DNA from 2 places in the Paenarthrobacter sp. TRD_SC_7 genome. Region 2 is predicted to be linked to the other one. Evidence: riboswitches for the same ligand, from Rfam matches in the RefSeq annotation. Region 2 holds a riboswitch; the other holds the start of a gene.
What was found. A riboswitch is a leader RNA that binds a small molecule or an ion and turns the genes downstream of it on or off. The one in region 2 is predicted to bind S-adenosylmethionine.
Positions count from the first base shown of each region.

Region 1 (3,204 bases), 1.2 Mb from region 2:
AGCTGATGGCGGGCTGCCGCTCAAGCCACTCTGCGATCTTCAAGGCAGACGCGGAGCTGTGGTTCACGCGCAGCCCGATGGTCTCCAAACCCTTGGTCAGCACCCAAGCGTTGAACGCGGACAGCGAAGGGCCGGTGTGCCGCATGAGCTGCTTGACGGGACCGTCGATGAATTCCTTGGTGCCCAGGATTGCACCGCCAAGGACGCGTCCCTGACCATCGATGTGCTTGGTGCCGGAGTACACGATCACGTCCGCACCCAACTCACCGCAGCGTTGCAACAGGGGAGTGGCAAAGACATTGTCGACGACGACAGTTGCCCCGGCGGCGTGCGCCAGTTCGCTGACGGCAGCGATATCGACGATCTCCTGCATCGGGTTGGACGGAGACTCGAAGAACACCGCAGTGGTGGGTTCCGACAGGGCTTCACGCCACTGTTCCAGGTCAGGTCCGTCCACGAAGACCGTCTCGACGCCCCAGCGCGGCAGGATCTCATTGAGGATCACGAAGCATGAGCCGAACAGCGAGCGGGCAGCAACCACGCGGTCACCGGCAGCCAGCAGGGCACCCAATGCGGTGAACACCGCGGACATGCCGGACGCCGTCGCAAAGCATGCCTCGGTTCCTTCAAGCAGGCGGAGCCGCTCCTGGAACGTTGCCACGGAGGGGTTGCCGTAGCGGGAGTAGACGAAGCGTTCATCCTCACCGGTGAAGGCGCGTTCAGCTGCAGCAGCGGATTCGTAAACGAAGCCGGAGTTCAGGAAAACGGGCTCGGACGTTTCCTGGAAATTGGTACGGGCAAGGCCTCCGCGGACGGCCTGGGTGTCCGGGCTCCAGCCAGCGGCGTCGGGATTGAAAGTCACTTACTCGGTCCCCAGGTTCGTCGGAAGGCCACGGTTTTTCCAGCCATTTACGGTGCGCTCGCCGTAGCGGTCCGGTTCGCCTTCGAAACCTTCCAGGACGTTGTAGGCAGTGAATCCAGCCTGCGTTGCCGCAATGGCGGCCGAGATGGAGCGTTGGCCGGAACGGCAGATAAAGACGAGCTCCACGGCGTCGTCCTCGGGTGCCTGTTGCTGCAGGTCCTCGATGAAGCGGGAGTTGGGGATGCCGCCGGCGAGGTTCCACTGGATGAACAGGGGATCGTTCTCGGTAGCTTTGGTATCGGGGATGCCGATGTGGGCCCATTCGCCCTCGGTACGGACATCCACCAGGATGGCGCCCTCTTCAAGCTTGGCCCACGCGTCCTGCGGGGTCAGGTCACCTGCATAGCTCATGCGTGGCCCTCGAATGCTTCTTCGTCGTCGTAGTTCTCCAGCTGGTCAACTGCATTGGCGACGGCGGCATCAGCGTTGGCGATCGCAGCGGGTAGCACGATTGCTTGGGCAACGATGACGTCCGTGCCGTTGAAGGTGGCTGCCGGGCTGCCATGGAGCACATAGCCCTCGGCGAGTGAATTGTGGATGCGCTCGCAGAAATCACGGTTGTCCGGGCCTGTAATCAGCCGGTAGGAGAGTTTTTCTTCAGTGGGTTCAGACATTGCTGGTGCTCCTCAGTCACGCTTGCAGTTCGAATTGTCGATACGCCGAGTAGTCACCTGAGGCACCCCGCCGGAGAGAGGGTTGCCGACCAGCAAGTCAGGGCTTTGCGCTGGTACTCATTACTCAAGAAAAACGTAACATCCACGGGCGTCGGGCTGCACTTGCAGGTGGTTTCGTCGTCGTCATGTTGCGTAATCGGCGGCTGCTTCAGCTAGTGGTTCCTCAGCGCGCGAACTGCGGCGCCGACGGTGGGGAAGAAGTGGTCGGGCGTAAATCGGGCTGCCGTTCCGAGGCGGATCAGCTTGTCCTTAACCGGCCCTTTGAGCTCGGCGAACACCAGATCGACGCCGTGACGGGCCAGCCATTCATCCAGCGTGACGAGGTCGTCCAAGGCCGTGGTGTCGATCCCGGTGATCGGCTCGGCCGCGAGGATGACGTGGGTAACGGGGTCTTCGGCCTCGTCCGGGGCCTCGTCAAATTGTTCCCGAACGAAGCTGGCCAGAACCTGCCCATTGCCGAAGAATAATGGCGCATCGAAGCGGAGGATCAGAAGTCCCGGGATTCGTTCGCCTTCAGGGTGGCGGGCGAGATCGTGGTAGCCGGGCCGCCCATCCTGCGAGCCGAGTTCGGTGCGGTAGGGGTCCCACGCCCGGCGAACGAAGTCCAGAAGAGCCAGGATGATGGCCACCACGATTCCCTGGAGGACACCCACCGTGAGGACGCCCAGGAAAGCTGCGAGCATCACCACGGACTCGCTACGGCTCAGTCCCAGAAGACGCCGGACCCCAGCCGGATCCGCGAGGGCAATCGCCGCGGCGATCACGACGGCGGCCAAGGTGGCGGACGGCAGGTACTCGGTCACACCGGGAGCCAGCAGCATGAAGGCCAGCACCAGCACTGAACCCACCACGCCGGTCATCTGGGATTTTGCGCCGGCATCCACGGCTACCGGGGTCCTTGAGGTGCTGCCGGAGATCGGGAATCCCCCCAGTAGGCCGGTGGCAGCGTTGGCCGCCCCAAGCGCTGCCATTTCCCTGTTCCCGGAAACCTTCTTTCCTTCTTTGGCCGCCAGTGTTTGGGACAACACGCCCGTGTCCGCGAAGGCCATGAGGGCGATGCCAGCAGCTGCGGGAAGCAGAGCGAGGGCGTCCGCCCAGCCAATACCGCCGAGCGCGGGCATCGGGAGGCCCTGCGGCAGGACTCCGGTGACCTTCACGTCGTCGCTAAGGCTCCAAACGGCCGTTGCAACGCATGAACCGACCACCGCCAGCAGGACGCCGGGCACTTTCCATTTCAAAAGTCGCGGGATCCAGATGAGGGCCAGCGAACCTATGCCCAGCAGCAGCGCAGGGAGATTAACGCCCCCGGTGAGCACCCCGGTGGTGACCTTCGCGAGCTTTTGCCAGATGTCGCCGTCGGCCTCTATCCCCAGGAACGCCGGCAGTTGCGACAGGGCCACCAGCAACGCAATTCCGTTCAGGTACCCGAGCCGGATGGGCTTGGACAGTAGGCCGGTGATGGCTCCCAGTTTCAGGGCGGAACCCGCCAGCATGAGTGCGCCGATGAGAATCGCCAGCAACCCGGCCAATGCCACAGACTTTTCGCTGCTGCCCGCTGCCAGCGGCACAATAGCGGCAGCGATCATGGGGGCAAGGGCTGAGTCGGGT
Region 1 is NZ_CM149587.1:952,893-956,096, forward strand. It holds gene AC0J5Z_RS04720 (O-succinylhomoserine sulfhydrylase) at 1-862, opposite strand, end outside; gene AC0J5Z_RS04725 (rhodanese-like domain-containing protein) at 863-1,273, opposite strand; gene AC0J5Z_RS04730 (DUF1737 domain-containing protein) at 1,270-1,536, opposite strand; SAM riboswitch class IV at 1,550-1,661, opposite strand; gene AC0J5Z_RS04735 (SulP family inorganic anion transporter) at 1,749-3,204, opposite strand, start outside.
Region 1: linked by a shared signal. The riboswitch ahead of AC0J5Z_RS04730 (DUF1737 domain-containing protein) and the one ahead of AC0J5Z_RS10730 (aminotransferase class V-fold PLP-dependent enzyme) in region 2 are both predicted to bind S-adenosylmethionine.

Region 2 (3,204 bases):
CGTCCACCACATAGTCCCAGCCCAGCCCGTCGCGCTTGAGGCCTTCGATGCCTGCAAGCAGCCTTGTGGCGTCCTCCAACCGGGAGCCGACGCCGAAGCTGGCGCGCAAGGACCCTGAGGGGAGTCCGAGGCGCTTGAGGAGCGGGTGGGCGCAGAAGCGGCCGTCACGCAGGCCCACACCGTGTTCCGCCGCCAGGTAAGCGGCCACCAATCCGGCGTCGAATCCTTCCACGGAGAAATTGACCACACCGATGGTGTCTACGGAGTCAGTGAAGATCTTGTGGACTGTCACGCCGTCGATGGCTTCGAGGCCTTCCACGAGATAAGAGCGGATAGCGGCCTCGTGGGCGTGCCAGGCTTCCTGGTCCAGTCCCGCGAGGACCTGCGTGGCGCGCGCCAGGGTCGCCGCTCCCAGGACGTTGGGGGAGCCGCCCTCGTGCCGTGCCGGGCCAGTGGCCCAGCTGACCGAATCCAGGCGGGCTTCACGAACAGCGCCGCCGCCTGCCAGATGGGGAATGCCGGCGTCGAGCCAATCCGGGCGACCCACCACGACGCCGGCGCCGAACGGGGCGTACAGCTTGTGTCCGGAGAACACAATGTAGTCGACGTCTGCCTCCGCGATGTTGATCCGTCTGTGCGGAGCCAACTGGGCCGCATCCACCACGATCCGTGCACCGTATTCGTGGGCAAGGGAAGCGAGCTGGGCGATGGGAAGGATCTCGCCAGTCACGTTCGAGGCGCCGGTGACTGCGAGCAGGCTCACTCCACCCTGGGAGAGTTCCACGCGGAGCTTGTCCAGCGTCTCGGCCAAGGTTGTGGCGGCGATGACGCTGCGGTGGGGGACTCCCTGCCACGGAAGCAAGTTGGCGTGGTGCTCGATGTCCAAGTACAAGACCTCACCGGCAACATCGCCATCCACGTGCGGGAGGCATCCGGCCAAAAGGTTCAAGGAGTCTGTGGTGTTCCGGGTGAAGATCACGGAGTCATCAGCCCGCCCGCCGACGAATTCACGGACGATGTTCCGTGAGTTTTCGTACACCGACGTGCTGATTTGGGAGGCGTACCCGGCGCCTCGGTGAACGCTGGCGTAGTAGGGCAGGACCTCGTTGAGGTAGGCCGAAACGATGGTCAATGCGGGAGCCGATGCGCCGTAGTCCAAGTTGGCGTAGCGGACGTGGCCACCTTGGATCAGCGGAGCCTGCAGCTCAGCGCCAGTGACCGCCGCAAGCGGACGCGTAGCGGCGGCTGTTTCTGCTGTGGAATCTTCAACATAGGACGGAATGATGTTGGAGTTGAACGTGATAGTGCTCATGGGACCTCACTCAAGAGGGACCCCCAAAGGGGGATCCGCGCTTGCCGTATCCGTTCCGGACCGGCCGGGTCGTCACCCGGGGCACCCCGCCGCGAATGGAGGGTTGCCGGCCAGCTAACCGGGGTTTAGCACTGGCACTCGTGACCTATAAAAAAGGCTAAGGCACGTCCGGGGGTCCGTCCAAAGCCGTCGCCTTTTGTTAAGTCCTTTGTTACGTCGACTGCGAAACGCCCGCTATGTCGAATAAAAAACGGCGGAGACCCCCCTAACGGGGGCCTCCGCCGTCGAAAATTCCGCCCTCCGCTTGGTGCGCAAGGCGAGGGAACAAGCTTAGAGCAGGTCGTCCAATCCGGGGTTGAGACGCTTCAGGACCTCGGAGTGCAGGATCGAGTTGGTAGCCAGCGCGTTGCCGCCAAACGGGCCGTCTTCGCCCTCCAACGACGTGAAGCGTCCGCCGGCTTCGGTAACGATGGGAACGAGTGCTGCCATGTCGTAGAGGTTCAGCTCGGGCTCGCACGCGATATCCACCGCGCCCTCGGCCACGAGGCAATACGACCAGAAGTCACCGTATGCCCGTGTACGCCAGATGTCTTCCGAGAGCCCCATGAATTCATCCAGGTTGCCGCGCTCCTTCCAGCCCGTGAGGCTGGAATACGACATGGAGGCGTCGGCCAAGCGGGAAACATTGGATACCTTGAGCCGCGTTGCCGAAGCGAGGGAACGGCCCATGTAAGCGCCCATGTCCTTGGCGGCCCACCAGCGTTTGCCCAAGGCCGGAGCGCTCACAACGCCCACCACAGGTTCGCCTTCATCAACGAGGGCGATCAGCGTTGCCCACACCGGGACGCCGCGGACGAAGTTCTTGGTGCCGTCAATGGGATCGATGATCCAACGACGTGAACCGTGACCGCTGCTCCCGAACTCCTCGCCGAGGACGGCGTCCCGCGGACGTGAGCGGGACAACTGACCGCGGATTGCTTCCTCAGCGGCTTTGTCAGCGTCAGTGACAGGCGTGAGGTCGGGCTTGGTTTCGATCTGCAGGTCCAGCGCCTTGAAGCGATCCATGGTCTGGGCGTCGACTGAATCAGCGAGGACGTGGGCAAGGCGCAGGTCATCGTTGTAGGTGGAAACGGGATGGGTCATGCCACCAAACTATCCTGAATCAATCCCTGCAGTGGGGACGTGAAGCCGGCAACGATCAGTTGACGGTGCCCAATTCCTTGGTCTCTTTCGCTTCGAGCCTTGGGTCTGCACCCAGCAAGCGGCGCAAGGAGGCCAGTCGCGCCACTCCTGACGAACCTGCATGGCCATCGTTCACCCATGCATCCAGGCCGCAATTCGTGGCGGTGGCACCATGCTTGCAGCCGCGGTCGCAGGTCTCCGTGCCGGGCTCAAGGTCCGGGAATGAATGCAGAATCCGGTCCGGGTCCACGTGCGCCAAGCCAAAGGACCGGATGCCGGGAGTATCGATGATCCAGCTGCCGGACGGAGCGTCATCCAGCTTCAGCGCCAAAGCCGAGGATGACGTGTGCCTGCCGCGGCCCGTTACGGCGTTGACGCCACCAGTGGCGCGCTCCGCCCCTGTCAGGGCGTTGACCATGGTGGATTTACCTACACCGGAGTGGCCGAGCATGACGGTGACTTTGCCACCCAAGTGTGAGCGGAGCTGGGATACGGCGTCCTTGTCCAGGCGGGCGGAGAGTCCGTCATCGGAGCGGGCATCGATGCCGCCGGCCTCGGAGTCAGCCGTGCGGCTGATGATCACGGGGAAATCCAAACTCAGGTAATTGGCCAGCAGTTCCGCCGGGTCCTTCACATCCGCCTTGGTGATGAGCAGCAACGGCTCGATGCCGGCGTCATACGCTGCAACCAAGGCGCGATCAATGAATCCG
Region 2 is NZ_CM149587.1:2,195,170-2,198,373, forward strand. It holds gene AC0J5Z_RS10730 (aminotransferase class V-fold PLP-dependent enzyme) at 1-1,312, opposite strand, end outside; SAM riboswitch class IV at 1,345-1,458, opposite strand; gene hisN (histidinol-phosphatase) at 1,643-2,455, opposite strand; gene rsgA (ribosome small subunit-dependent GTPase A) at 2,511-3,204, opposite strand, start outside.